4 regions of the Bacillus sp. SH7-1 genome follow, and region 2 is predicted to be linked to each of the others. Evidence: predicted binding sites of a transcription regulator. Region 2 holds the regulator's gene; each other region holds the start of a gene.
What was found. The regulator Rex, encoded in region 2, represses fermentation and respiration genes when NADH is low (regulators of the CRP and FNR family bind a similar motif). The targets are predictions, from matches to a motif close to TTGTGAAATATTTCACAA.

Region 1: pflB (formate C-acetyltransferase) is a predicted target of Rex. The motif match lies at 1,972-1,989, and genes of this name have one in related genera.
Region 3: DN390_RS18675 (DoxX family membrane protein) is a predicted target of Rex. The motif match lies at 1,888-1,905, and genes of this name have one in related genera.
Region 4: DN390_RS11950 (formate/nitrite transporter family protein) is a predicted target of Rex. The motif match lies at 1,401-1,418, and genes of this name have one in related genera.

Annotation. Positions count from the first base shown of each region.
Region 1 is NZ_QNUD01000037.1:49,079-52,601, forward strand. Features, by position in the region: gene DN390_RS24735 (NAD-dependent epimerase/dehydratase family protein) at 1-222, shown strand, start outside; gene DN390_RS24740 (glycosyltransferase family 2 protein) at 215-1,759, shown strand; partial or broken gene DN390_RS31400 (hypothetical protein) at 1,728-1,947, shown strand; gene pflB (formate C-acetyltransferase) at 2,100-3,523, shown strand, end outside.
Region 2 is NZ_QNUD01000031.1:10,411-13,933, forward strand. Features, by position in the region: gene DN390_RS22635 (CPBP family intramembrane glutamic endopeptidase) at 32-781, shown strand; gene DN390_RS22640 (YdiK family protein) at 778-969, shown strand; gene DN390_RS22645 (redox-sensing transcriptional repressor Rex) at 999-1,628, opposite strand; gene DN390_RS22650 (ABC-F family ATP-binding cassette domain-containing protein) at 1,816-3,523, shown strand, end outside.
Region 3 is NZ_QNUD01000021.1:82,708-86,230, reverse strand. Features, by position in the region: gene DN390_RS18680 (S9 family peptidase) at 1-1,171, shown strand, start outside; gene DN390_RS18675 (DoxX family membrane protein) at 1,337-1,843, opposite strand; gene DN390_RS18670 (DUF5068 domain-containing protein) at 2,002-3,288, opposite strand.
Region 4 is NZ_QNUD01000010.1:31,240-34,762, reverse strand. Features, by position in the region: gene DN390_RS11960 (prepilin peptidase) at 1-111, shown strand, start outside; gene DN390_RS11955 (cyclic-phosphate processing receiver domain-containing protein) at 126-437, shown strand; gene DN390_RS11950 (formate/nitrite transporter family protein) at 465-1,316, opposite strand; gene DN390_RS11945 (TerC family protein) at 1,522-2,316, opposite strand; yybP-ykoY riboswitch at 2,407-2,572, opposite strand; gene DN390_RS11940 (TrkH family potassium uptake protein) at 2,611-3,523, opposite strand, start outside.

The sequences.
Region 1 (3,523 bases), on a different contig from region 2:
ATAAAAGAAGTAGCAGAAGTAATTAAAAAGCTAACGAAATCTTCTTCAAAGATTGTTCAAGTTCCTTTCGAAGAGGTATACCCACATGGCTTTGAAGAAATTCCAAATAGAAGACCAGATGTAACGAAATTAAGAGAACTTGTTCAATTTCAAGCGAAAGTAACGTGGGAACAAGGGTTGAAAGAAACTATTAAATGGTTTCGTGAAGAAAACAATGGCTAAGTCACTATCGATTATTATACCTGTATGTAATGAAGCGGATACGATTTCAGATGTTATTCAATCGGCAAAAGGATTAAATCCAGTAGAGATTATTGTAGTAGCAAACGGCTGTAATGATGGTACAGAAGAGGTTGCTGATCGTTTAGGCTGTAAAGTAATCAAGTATACAGAGCTACTGGGGAATGATGTGGGCCGTGCAGTTGGCGCAAAACACGCGATAGGTGATGTATTACTATTTATAGATGGAGATTTTGCCATTCAAACTTCAAAGTTACAATTATTCCTGAATCCAATTTTACATGATCAGGCGGACATTGTTTTAAATAATTTGGATGCATTATTTTTCAAGAAACAAAAACCGCACTCCGTGACAGTATGGCGCCAAATATTAAATGCAATGTTAGAGCGTGAAGAGTTAAAAATTGATTCTTTATTATCTGTACCTCATGCGTTGACGAAAGAAGTTGTTCAAAGTATTGGATATGAATGTTTTGTTAATCCTATTGTGGCTCACTTACGACTAGTACAAAGCGAATGGAGAATTAGTCGTCATTGCGCAATTGACGTTATTACGCCGAATAAATTTCGGCCGACCGAGCATGCTGCATATGGAACAAGCCTCTCCCAATCTGAAAAACGAATGATAGGTGATCATATAGAAGCTGTAGCAGAGCAGATAGTAGATAGCGATGAGCGCGGAAGATATCATGATGGAAATAGGAAAAGAGAAAGTGTCTATCATACTTTAGATTTTGAAGATTTTTATCAAGGGTGGGGCGCTACGTCTCATTTGTATAAGGGAAAGCAATTATCGGTCATTATTCCTGTACAAGATGAAGAGAAAACAATTGGAAACGTTATAGAAGAGCTTCGCAAAATTGAACCTTTTGAAATCATCGTTGTTGTAAATGGTTCGTCTGATAAAACAGCAACGATTGCAAAAGGCAAAGGAGCAACGACAATTGTATATAAAGAAGCACTCGGAAATGATGTGGGGCGCTCACTTGGAACGTATTTTGCAAAAGGAGAAATTGTGTTATTTATAGACGGTGATTTTGTTATTCCAGCGAGTGAGCTATATCCTTTTGCAAAAGCTATTGCAGATGGAATGGATGTCGCATTAAATGATCTAAATTATTATTTAGATTTAAGAGTACCGCTTCATCTTGTAACTGCATTTAAATACGCATTAAATTTAGCTTGTGATAGAAAAGATTTAGGAGTAGGCTCTCTTATTGCTGTGCCTAATGCGTTTAGCCAGAAATGTTTGAAAGAAATTGGGTATAGGTCTTTACTGGCACCGTGTGTAGCCCAAGTAAAAGCTATTCTTTCAGGATTTGAAGTCGCATGTGTAAGTCGTGTTGAGGTCGATAAGATGAACCGTATTCGTCCCAGTGAACATTTTGCAAAAATAGGTCATCCGCCAGCTGTACTCCGAATTATTGGTGATCATATAGAAGGGTTAGAGCAATTAATTGTATTAACAGGCAGTCGTGGTGGATTCCATGATGGAAATAGAAAAAGGGATATTCTATAGGTAACAAAAAAAGTGTACAACATATGTACACTTTTTTGCTCTGTTATAAAAACTATAACAGATTAGGAGATAAGAGTATTACAGCTCTACAATGGGTATTGTTCTTATATTACAAAATAGGACTCGTATATAAGAATACCAAAAAAATACAATTAAGGAAAGGGTTAATTTTAAAGACTTTTAAATGAAGTTAACACTATACATATAGTAGTTTGCTCAATATTTCACAAACATGTCACAACTATTTCGTTCACTTTCACTAAAAAGTAGTATTCTAAGTGTGTAAGCTGTTATATAAAAAATCTTAGTCCTGTACTAATCAAAAATGGAGGAGATTAGGATGACTCAAGTATTAGAAAATGTTAAAAACGCATGGGAAAACTTTAAAGGTGAAAAATGGAAAGCAGAGATTGATGTTCGCGATTTCATTTTAAATAATGTAAACGTTTTCGAAGGGGATGAATCTTTCTTAGCGGGAGCAACTGAAGCAACGAAACAACTTTGGGATCAAGTAATGGATTTAACAACGAAAGAACGTGAAAACGGTGGCGTTCTTGACATGGATACAAAAATCGTTTCTTCTATTACATCACACGAACCAGGATATTTAAATAAAGATATTGAAAAAGTAGTCGGTTTCCAAACTGAAAAACCATTTAAACGTTCTTTACAACCATATGGCGGTATTCGTATGGCGGAACAAGCTTGTGAATCTTATGGATACGAAATGGATAAAGAACTTAGTCGTATTTTTAGAGATTGGAGAAAAACTCATAACCAAGGTGTATTCGATGCATACACACCAGAAATGAGAAATGCACGTAAGTCAGGTGTTATTACTGGTCTTCCAGATGCATACGGACGTGGACGTATTATCGGTGACTATCGCCGCGTAGCGTTATATGGTATTGATCATTTAATTGAAGCGAAAAAAGCTGATTTAGATTTAACTGGCGGTGTAATGAGCGAGGATACAATGCGTTTACGCGAAGAGTTATCTGAGCAAATGCGTGCACTTCAAGAATTAAAACAGATGGCTGCTTCTCATGGCTTTGATATTTCTAAGCCAGCAACAAATGCACAGGAAGCATTCCAATGGTTATACTTCGCATACCTTGCAGCAATTAAAGAGCAAAACGGAGCTGCAATGAGTCTTGGACGTACTTCTACATTCTTAGATATTTATATTGAAAGAGATTTAGCAAATGGTACTTTAACAGAAGAAGACGTACAAGAAATTGTGGATCACTTCATTATGAAATTACGTCTTGTGAAATTTGCAAGAACACCTGATTATAATGAATTATTCTCTGGTGACCCAACTTGGGTAACTGAGTCTATCGGTGGTATGGCATTAGATGGTCGTCCATTAGTAACAAAGAACTCATTCCGTTTCTTGCATACATTAGATAATTTAGGACCAGCTCCAGAACCAAACTTAACAGTTCTTTGGTCTAAACAATTACCACAGAACTTTAAAAACTACTGTGCGAAAATGTCTATTAAAACATCAGCAATTCAATATGAAAATGATGACATTATGCGTGCTGACTACGGCGATGACTACGGAATTGCTTGTTGTGTATCTGCAATGAGAATTGGTAAACAAATGCAGTTCTTCGGCGCACGTGCAAACTTAGCAAAAGCATTATTATATGCGATTAACGGTGGTAAAGATGAGAAATCTAAAGCACAAGTTGGTCCTGAGTACGCACCGATTACTTCTGAAGTATTAGATTATGAAGAAGTTATGCATAAGTTTGA
Region 2 (3,523 bases):
ACACTAGAGTTAGAAAGGATGGTTAAACCATTTGAAAAAACAATATTGGTGGGTTATCGTTACATACATTTTAATGCAGTTATCATCAATTGCTGGATTACCACTTCTCCTGAAAACTGGACTTTATGATAACAGGGGATTCACTAGGGAAGAGAAATTTCAACTCATAACTGGTCACTGGGCAATCATTAGCTTCTTTATTGCATTATGTATCGTACTTTGGTTACTTAGAACAGATATTCGCGACAGACATTTAGATACAAAGCGTTCTACTGTTCCAGCTACGATCGGTTGGATTTTTATCGGGTTCTTCTTAGCATTTTTCTCGCAAAGTATTGCTGGTATGATTGAAATGTATGTATTAGGTATTAAACCTGGATCTGAAAATACAGCAAGACTCATGGATATCGCAAGAACGACACCTTGGTTCCTTATCGTCATCTCTATAATAGGACCTATTTTGGAAGAAATCGTATTTAGAAAAATTTTATTTGGTACACTTTATAAGAAGTTTAACTTCTTTATTGCCGCTATCATTAGTTCCCTTGTATTTGCGGCGATTCATTTTGATTTTACTCACTTATTGGTATACACTGCTATGGGGCTCGTATTCGCCTTCTTATATGTAAAAACGAAGCGTATTATCGTTCCGATTGCAGCTCATGTTGCAATGAATACATTAGTTGCAATTGCTCAAGTTTTAGTGAGTAACGAACAAATTCAAGAAATGATTAAAGAAGCTGAAGAAATGCAAGGCTTTATCGGAGGATTTTTAGTATGAGAAACTCACCATTGTTCATGGCTGCATTGTACTTCCTTCTAGGATGTATCTTTACACGCTTCGCCATTACGAACGTAACAGATACAATTTGGAATATGTGGACAATACTATTTGCAGTTATGGCAACGATTGATTTTAATTTGGCACTTCGCCTTATCTTAGTTAAATTCACAAAGAAAAAACAATAATAAAACGCAGAGGTCGCTTCCTCTGCGTTTTATTGTGGATAATTTTTTAAAAAGTAAACAAGTGTTTGTAACTCCACTGCTAAATCAATATGATGAATTCTTATATTGTCTGACACATTTAAGCGTGCTGGTGTGAAATTCAAAATACCATGCACGTTTGTTTCTGCCAATCTATCGGCTACAGATTGCGCTACTGTAGCGGGTACTGTTAATATTGCCACTTGTATATCAGTTGATAAACGTTCTTCTAATTCATCTAAGTGATATACAGGAATGCCTCCGATTTCTGTTCCAACTTTCTCTTCACTAACATCAAACGCCATTTCAATTTTTGTATTATTGTTTTTCGTGAAATTATAATGTAAGAAAGCGGTCCCTAAATTACCTACTCCAATAAGCGCTACACGTGTTATATCATCTTGGTCGAGTGTTTCACGGAAAAATGATAATAAATAATTTACGTTATATCCATATCCTTTTTTCCCTAACGCTCCAAAGTATGAGAAATCTCTTCGAATTGTTGCGGAATCAACCTTTACCGCTTCACTTAATTCGGCAGATGAAACACGTTGCTTACCAGACAGAGATAAGTTTTGGATAAATCGATAGTATAGAGGCAATCTCTTAGCAGTGGCTTGTGGAATTTTCTGCTGCTCCATATAACCTCTCCTCTCTTCCTATCTTTATTCATATGCTTTAATCAAATACAGAAGTTTAGCACTTATTAAATTCCTTGTATAATAGAAAGAAGAAGTATTCTCTCTGTATTTTAAACTATACACTATTTTTAGTATGATTGAGAAATATAAACATGGCAAAGTTAAGAAATTATTTGAGGTGAAAACATTGATTTTATTACAAGTAAACGCGCTTTCGAAATTATACGGTGCAGAAACGATTCTTGCAAACATAAAATTGGAAGTTCAAACGAAAGATCGTATCGCATTAGTCGGACGAAATGGAGCCGGAAAATCTACATTATTAAAAATAATAGCTGGTGAGCTATCTCATGATGGTGGCGAAATTATAAAACCGAAAGATGTCTCAATCGGATATTTAGCCCAAAATACCGGGTTAGAAACGTCTTTAACAATTTGGGATGAAATGTTAACCGTCTTTACACACTTGCAGCAAATGGAGACAAAACTTCGAAGGCTAGAGCAAGAGATGGGAAAAGAAGAAAACTTTTCAAACGAGGCTACATATGAAAGATTATTAGCTGATTATGACCAATTACAATTAGATTATAAAGATCAAGGTGGCTATCAGTACGAAGCAGATATCCGTTCGATTTTAAGTGGTCTTGGCTTCCCAGTTGAAACGCACCAGACGACGATTTCTACATTAAGCGGTGGACAAAAAACACGATTAGCTCTCGGTAAATTATTATTAACGAAACCAGACCTACTTATTTTGGACGAGCCTACAAACCATTTAGACATCGAAACATTAACTTGGCTTGAACAATATTTACAAGGTTATCCTGGCGCAATACTAATCGTTTCCCATGACCGTTATTTCTTAGATAAACTTGTTACACAAGTATATGAAATTTCGAATAAAGAAAGTAGACGATTTGTTGGTAACTACAGTAAATATTTAGACTTAAAATCAGCACTATACGAGCAAGAAATGAAACGTTATGAAAAACAACAGGATGAAATCGCTAAGCTAGAGGACTTCGTTCAAAAAAATATAGCTCGTGCATCTACGACAAAACGTGCGCAAAGCCGCCGGAAACAATTAGACCGAATGGAATTATTAACAAGACCATTAGGTGACTCTAAGTCAGCTTCCTTCCACTTCGATATCGAAAAACAAAGTGGAAATGATGTTTTACAAGTAAAGGATGCAACCATCGGCTATGATAAGGATCCAATTATTGAACATGTAACAATGCGCTTAACTCGCGGAGATAGCGTTGCTTTAGTTGGTCCAAACGGAATTGGGAAATCCACACTGTTAAAATCTATTGTGAATAAGTTACCATTATTACATGGTGATGTTTCTTTCGGATCCAATGTATCTGTTGGCTATTATGATCAGGAACAAGCTAATTTAACATCTTCTAAGCGCGTTTTAAATGAGCTATGGGATGAATATCCACTGCAACCTGAAAAAGAAATTCGCACGATATTAGGTAACTTCTTATTCACAGGAGATGATGTACTAAAGCCTGTCTCTTCTCTTAGTGGTGGACAAAAGGCTCGGTTAGCTCTTGCAAAACTTATGATGCAAAAATCGAATTTATTAATTCTCGATGAGCCTACAAACCATCTTGATTTAAATAGTAAAGAAATCTTAGAGAATGCTTTAATTGATTATCCTGGTACTCTTCTATTTGTCTCACATGACCGCTATTTTATTAATCGTGTAACAACGACTGTGGTTGAGTTATCAACAGAAGGTGCACAGGAATATTTAGGGGATTACGATTACTACGTTGAAAAGAAAAATGAAATGATTGAACGTGCAGAACTTGAACAGCAAGAAAATGACGTTCCTGTTCAAAAGGTGGTTGCACAAGAGAAATTAAATTATTTAGAAGAAAAAG
Region 3 (3,523 bases), on a different contig from region 2:
TTACTATAGAAATCATATACAAGATAATACATTAGAGATATATGATATGAATACGGGAGAGGTAATTCAACCTTTAATAAATTTTGATAGTACGGTTATGCCATTACAGTGGACAGCTAAAGGGATTTTAATTAGATGGCAGGATAAAACGAATTATCGTATTGGATTACTAGCTGAAGAGGGCACTGTGAAAACATTAAGCGAAAAAATAGATGGCTTTATAATGGATGTCTCTATAACAAGAGAAGGAAATCATATAACCTATAGTAAGGCTATAACAAATGAAACCTTTGAAATTTATTTAGACGACAAAAAAATAACGAATGAAAATAGCTTTTTCGAAGGAAGGCTTAAAAGTAACAGAGAAGTCATCTCATGGCAAAGTAGTGATGGTCTTGAAATAGAGGGTGTTCTATCAACACCAGTAGAGTTTGAAACAAATAAAAAATATCCCTTATTAGTAGTAATCCATGGTGGTCCAGCTTGGGCATCCTTTCCGATATTTTCAGACTGTTTCAATGAGAAATATCCGATTGAACAGTTTATCGAAAAAGGCTTTATCGTTTTAGAACCAAACTATAGAGGAAGTTCTGGTTATGGTAATGAATTTTTAAAAGCAATTTATAGAAAACAAGGAATTGCTGATTATGATGATATTATATCTGGAGTGGATGAACTAGTTGAAAAAGGGATGGTAGATAAAGAGAGAGTAGGAGTTATGGGATGGAGCAACGGGGGATATATATCAGCTTTCTGTTCTACGTTTAGTAATAGATTTAAAGCTATTTCAGTTGGGGGCGGAATTACGAACTGGAGTACTCATTATGTAAATACAGATATTCCTTACTTTATTAGAATGCATTTAGGAAATACTCCATGGAATGATCCAGAGATATATAAGAAAACATCACCAATGACATATATTAAATCAGCCTGTACGCCTACCTTAATCCAACATGGCGAAAAGGATGCAAGAATACCAATTACAAATGCATATGAATTACATCAAGGGTTAAAGGATGTGGAAGTTGATACAGAGTTAATTATATTTAAAGGAATGGCATATAGTCCTAATCAGCCGGGAATGAATGTAGCTATTATGAAACAGAATTTGAGCTGGTTTTCACACTATATTCTTGGGGAAAGTATGAAAAATTTTAGTACTATATAATGGATATCGGCATAGGTATTTTCGTTGTGCAACCGAGTTAGATTGTTGTAAACTGCGTTTAAATCATTATTGGGAAGATTTAAATGATTATAAGATTTGGAGTAAATAAGAAAGAGCCTATAATCAGGCTCTTTTTCTTATTTATATTTTAAAAGTAAACTGTTACTACGCAGTTTTACTTAATTTATATGTTTCATGGTTGTTTTTACGGAAAAGTTTAGGGAAAACATAGCCATCTAATCCAATACGTCCGGCATTATGACCTGCAACTAAAATGAACATAGTTAAAATAAGCAGGTTTGGATTTACACTAACAGTTCCGCTTAATAAAAATGAAAGGTTCATTATGATTCCGAAAAATGCAGCTGTTTTTGTTAATCCGCCTAAAATCAAACCTAGACCTACTAAAATTTCTCCCCATTGAACTAAAAAGCTAAATAGGTCTGCGTTTGGAAGAACAAAATGTTGAAGAAAATCTGCCCACCAACTTTGTACTGCAGGGTGGTCACCTGATGCCTGAGCGATAGCACCCTTTAGAAAACCACTTGCGTCAAAAGATTGTCCGAAAACTTTACCTATCCCAGCAGTGAGCCATGCATATCCTATGTAAAGCCGTAAAAGTAATAATATGAAAGTAGCACGTTTATCAGTTCTTAAAAAATTGATAACCATTGAAATCCCTCCAATATTGTATTTACAGGTTTATTATATATCCATTGTGAGAAGATTCACAATGGATATAATGTGAACAAAAATAGTGTTTTTATAAAAATAAAGAAGGCATATAACAATCATATGTTATATACCTTCTTTATTATATATTTAGTAATTTATTTAGGTAATGTAAATTTAGCTTTTTTACCTTGTGAAATATCTTTAGCTTCTTTATTTCTCATAGGACCTAACTCAATCTCAAAGCTTTTGTCTTTCCAAATCTTTTCATACTGCTCTTGATCTAAAATAAATACTTGTAGTAACTCTCCAGATGTTCCTGTTTTAACTGCAGCGTTATAGTCGTAATTTAGTAGCATACCTTCATTAATCGTATATTGTGTACCATCATTCACTCTTAATGTAGAGCTTATAGGAGATAGTGAAACATCTTGAGTATCTTTGTTATCAAGCTTGAATTTCACCGTTAATAGAACAATACCATTTTTGAAATTTGCAAAGCGTGGTGCTTCAACTGAATTTGGTGTGAATTGAGTAAATTGGTATCCGTCTAATGTAACATTAACAGCACCTAATTCTTGGCTGTTATTAATACTTGATTTCTCTTTTAACATTTTTTTATCGCCCATGTTATTAGCTGTAGCTTTATCTTGGTAGAAAGTTTTATCTGTTGCAACCTTTTCAGCACCTTGCGTATTTAAACTTAATGAAAAGCTTCCAGGGCTTCCGATTGGAGCATCGAATTTTCCTTTATTAGCTTGTGCAGTTGGGACTGTGACTGAGACTGTTGAGAGACTTGAAATTTTCGCTAGATCATCTTTTCCGAATGGATACGCGATATAACCAGAAATAGTTTCTCCTGCTTTTACTAAGTAATCATTCGTTGGAGCAAGCTTAGTTGGTAGCTGATCTTCTTTTGGAATTAAGTCTTTATAGTTACTATATACTTTCTGAGCACCAGTAAATGACATGTCCAATGCTGGCATATAATAGATATCTTTAGCTGAACTATTTTTTACGCTATAGTTCACAAGAATAACTCCGCCCTCTGTTTGACGGTTAAATGGAATGTTAAAGTCCGTATGGAATCCATTTAATTCAACTAATGTATAACTGTTCATTGATACTGAAACATCTTCAGCTTTATAGACTTGTGGTTCCTTATTTTCAAAAAGAGCTTTTGTTTTCCCGCCTGTTTCTTTTTCCATGTAGGAAATCAGTTTAGAATAATCGCTGGAGCTAGTAGCGGTATTTTCCGTCTTTTTATCTTCAGTTTTCTTGTCTTCGGATTTTTTTTCTTCAGGTTTATTTTCTTTCGTTGTATCCGTTTTTTCTGTCTTATTTTCTTTTTGTTCTTTATTTGCCGTATCGCTTTGACCACATCCAGTTATTACGAAAGCTGCTACGATTACTGCAGAAAATAAAGAAAGTATTTTTTTTGACATGTGTTTTTCCCCCTATTTGTTTAAAACTAAATTCTCACATTAGCCCCACGTTTTATTATAAGAAGGCTAGTCAATATTTACCAGCATTTTTTCTAATTATTTCCATTATTTAAATATTATAATATAATAAAATTGATAGAAGTTTGGAATGGAATAGTGATTTTTATTTTTAAATCATTTGAAATATTACATCATATTGGTATGATAGAAATAGAGGTATATGGAAAGGAGACAA
Region 4 (3,523 bases), on a different contig from region 2:
TTTGGAGCTGCTATAATATTAAAACGTATGAAAATGAGGACTCAAATTCCGTTTGGCCCTTTTATTAGCCTTGGGGCGATATGTTATATGTTGGTCACATATACAAAATAGAGAGGGGATAGAAAATGAATGTATATATGGATGATCAAAGAAGTTGTCCATACGGGTATGTGCCGGAAACGACAGTAGAATGTGCCTTACAAATAGTTCGGGATTATGATGTGAATATTCTTTCCCTTGACTTTAATATGGGGTGGGGAGAAAAAAGTGGATTAGATTTTGTAGAAGTTTTTTGTAAAGAGGGTTTATATGTAAATGAAATCCGTCTTCATACGAATGATGTCATCGGTATGTACAAGATGAAACAGAGGATTAATAAGGGGAAGAAAGAAGGAGAGATAAATCCTCACCTTGTTGTTACATATGTGGGGAGCTAAAAACTCCAAAGTAAAACTTTGGAGTTTTTAATGTTTCATATGAGCTTGCAGAGGAATGATTTCTTCTTGTTGAGCTGATACTAATTCAGTTTCTTCTTGTTTCACGTCAGGTGCTTTCTTTGTTAAGTAATGGTATACCATACCGACAAATACAGACCCGCCAATAATGTTACCGATTGTAACTGGAATTAAGTTATGAATAGCACCTGCAAAAGAAATTGTCTCCGGATGCGGTGAAACTAAAGATAAAGCAAACAGTGATAAGTTTGCGATGCTATGCTCGTAACCAGATAAGAAGAATGTGAAAACAAGCATCATCATCATCATAATTTTTGCTGTATCACCTTTAACTTGAGAAGGTAAGAAACAAGCAAGACATACGAGCCAGTTACATAAAATGGCTTTAAAGAATAATTGTATTGTAGGTGTATTCATCTTTCCTTCAACGACTTTATTCATTAAATGACCGTGATCGATTGCTTCGAAAATGCCAGTCGCGTAAAAAAGTAAGGCAAAGAATAAAGCACCAGCTAAGTTACCTGCATAACAAGCAACCCAGTTACGAAGTGTATCAGAAATCGTTGTTTCTTTTCTTAAAGTGGCCACTGTGAAATACATTGTATTTCCAGTAAACAATTCAGCACCACCATATATAATAAGTACGAGAGCAATTCCGAAAAACATAGAAGCTGCTAAATAAGTTGCTGGTGAATCTGCAATGTGAAAAAAGTTACCTAATTTAAAACATAGAACAATAATAAAACCGATATAAATACCCGCAAGTGCTGCACGAATGAAATATTGCATTGGGTTTGTATCTAGTATTTGTTTTTTGGTTTTAGCAAGTTTGACAACATAATCTAATCCTTGTTCTAGCATGAGTAATACGCTCCTTTAGTACATCATCTATAAATACTCCTTATATGAATAAAGTACATGGATTCGGTTGTAGTTTCAATAAGTTTGTGCAATGTTTCACAAAAAGGACATACATGCATAGAGAAAACGCTTACAAAAAATAGTATAATGGAATTTTTTTGGACATTGAGAGGGGGGGAAGGGAAAAAAAGAAAAAGCGCTGTAATTACAGCGCTTTTTCGTCTAAATTCTTTTCTACTTTTACTTCTACTTCTTTCGAGAAGAACCAACCGCCAACTGCGATTCCAACTAATACAATCCAGAATGTAAGCTTCCATGGTGTAGATTCTGGGAATGAATGTGGAATTACATTTAATGCAGGGTGTGCTAACGTATAAACTGCTAGTTTCACACCAACCCAACCTACAATTAAGAATGCTGCAGTTTCAAGTCCTGGTTTACGTTTCAATATTTGTACGAAAGCAGTTGCTGCAAATCGCATAATGATTAATCCGATAAGTCCACCTACAAAGATAACAACGAATTGTCCTGTATCAAGGCTTCCAATTGTACCTAATCCTGTTTTCGGTAAAGTCATTGCTAATGCAACGGCAGCTAAAATAGAATCAACTGCAAAGGCAATATCTGCAACCTCAACTTTAAATACAGTCCACCAAAAGTTCTCTTGTTTTTTCTTTGCTTCTTTTTCTTCTGTTTCTTCATCCGTATTCTTTTTAACATACGTTTTAAATAAATGATTACCAGCGATAAACATAAGGTAAATTGCACCGATTGCTTGCACTTGCCATACATCGACTAAGAACGAGATCATGAATAACGATCCGAATCGGAAAACAAATGCCCCCGCTAATCCGTAAAATAGTGCTTTTTTACGTTTTTCTTCTGGTAAATGTTTTACCATAATTGCAAGAACAAGCGCGTTATCAGCCGCTAAAATCCCCTCAAGTGCAATTAGGATGAGTAATACCCAACCATACTCCAATAATAATGATACATCCATGTACATTCTCCTCTCATTTCTATAAGTACTAAATAAGTGAAGAATTTCCCCACTATTTAGTTTCCCCATACTCCTGCCTATTAACTTTGGAAGAATTTGGTAGTGAATACAAAAAAGACCTCTGCCGTTAATAGGCAAAGGTCTTGCTAGACATATGTAATGAAAATGCCAACAAAGCCGGAAGAACTAAGTTCTACGTAATGACGACTTTGTTTCCAAGAAACATTCTTGGACGCTACTCCCCTTTGGAGATATGCTATTGTATTCTCATTATATGGATAATTTATACGGTTGTCAACCTGTTAAAATATCTTCATTCGGATATTTTATTTTCCGGTTCTTTTTACGTGCAAAGGAAAAAGCCAATGTTAAAGGTCCCATTTTCCCAAAAAACATCATAAAGATAATAATAGCTTTTCCAATCATAGTTAGGTGGGGGGTGAAATTCATACTGAGGCCAACAGTCCCAAATGCTGAAAATACTTCGAAAGCACTCATTAATAGAGGAACTTGCTCAGTAATACTTAAAATTAAAATAGCGAAAAAGATAAATGAAATAGAAATAATAGTGATGGTCAATGATTTGACAATGAGAGTATCTTTAATTGATTTTTTAAATACGACAATATCATCTTGTTCTTGTAAAAATTTAAATACCCCAAAAAACATGATTAAAAATGTTGTTAACTTAATCCCACCACCAGTTGAAGCGCTACCAGCACCAATAAACATAAGGAGCATCATTAATAGTAAGGAAGGTTTGGATAATGCAGAAATATCAACCGTATTAAATCCGGCAGTTCGCGTTGAAATGGCTTGAAAATAAGCAGCCATTCCCTCTTCAAATGGGCTAAAGCCTCTCATAGAAAGAGAATTGTGGAACTCGAATATAAAAATAAAAACAGTCGCAATAATATTAATGATTAGAGTAGAAGAGAGCATAAGTTTTGAGTGTAATGTAAGGTTTTTAAAATTTTTCTTTCTCTTTATATCTACGATTACTGTAAAACCAATCCCACCTAAAATAATGAGGGAGGAAATAACGAGATTGACAAGAACGCTATGAGAATGGGACATTAAATTATCACTCCACACAGAAAAACCTGCATTGTTAAAAGCAGAAATCGAATGGAAAAAGCTATAATAGACTCCTTTAGCAATACCGTATTTTGGTACCCATTCAAAAGAAAGAATAAACGTAGCGATA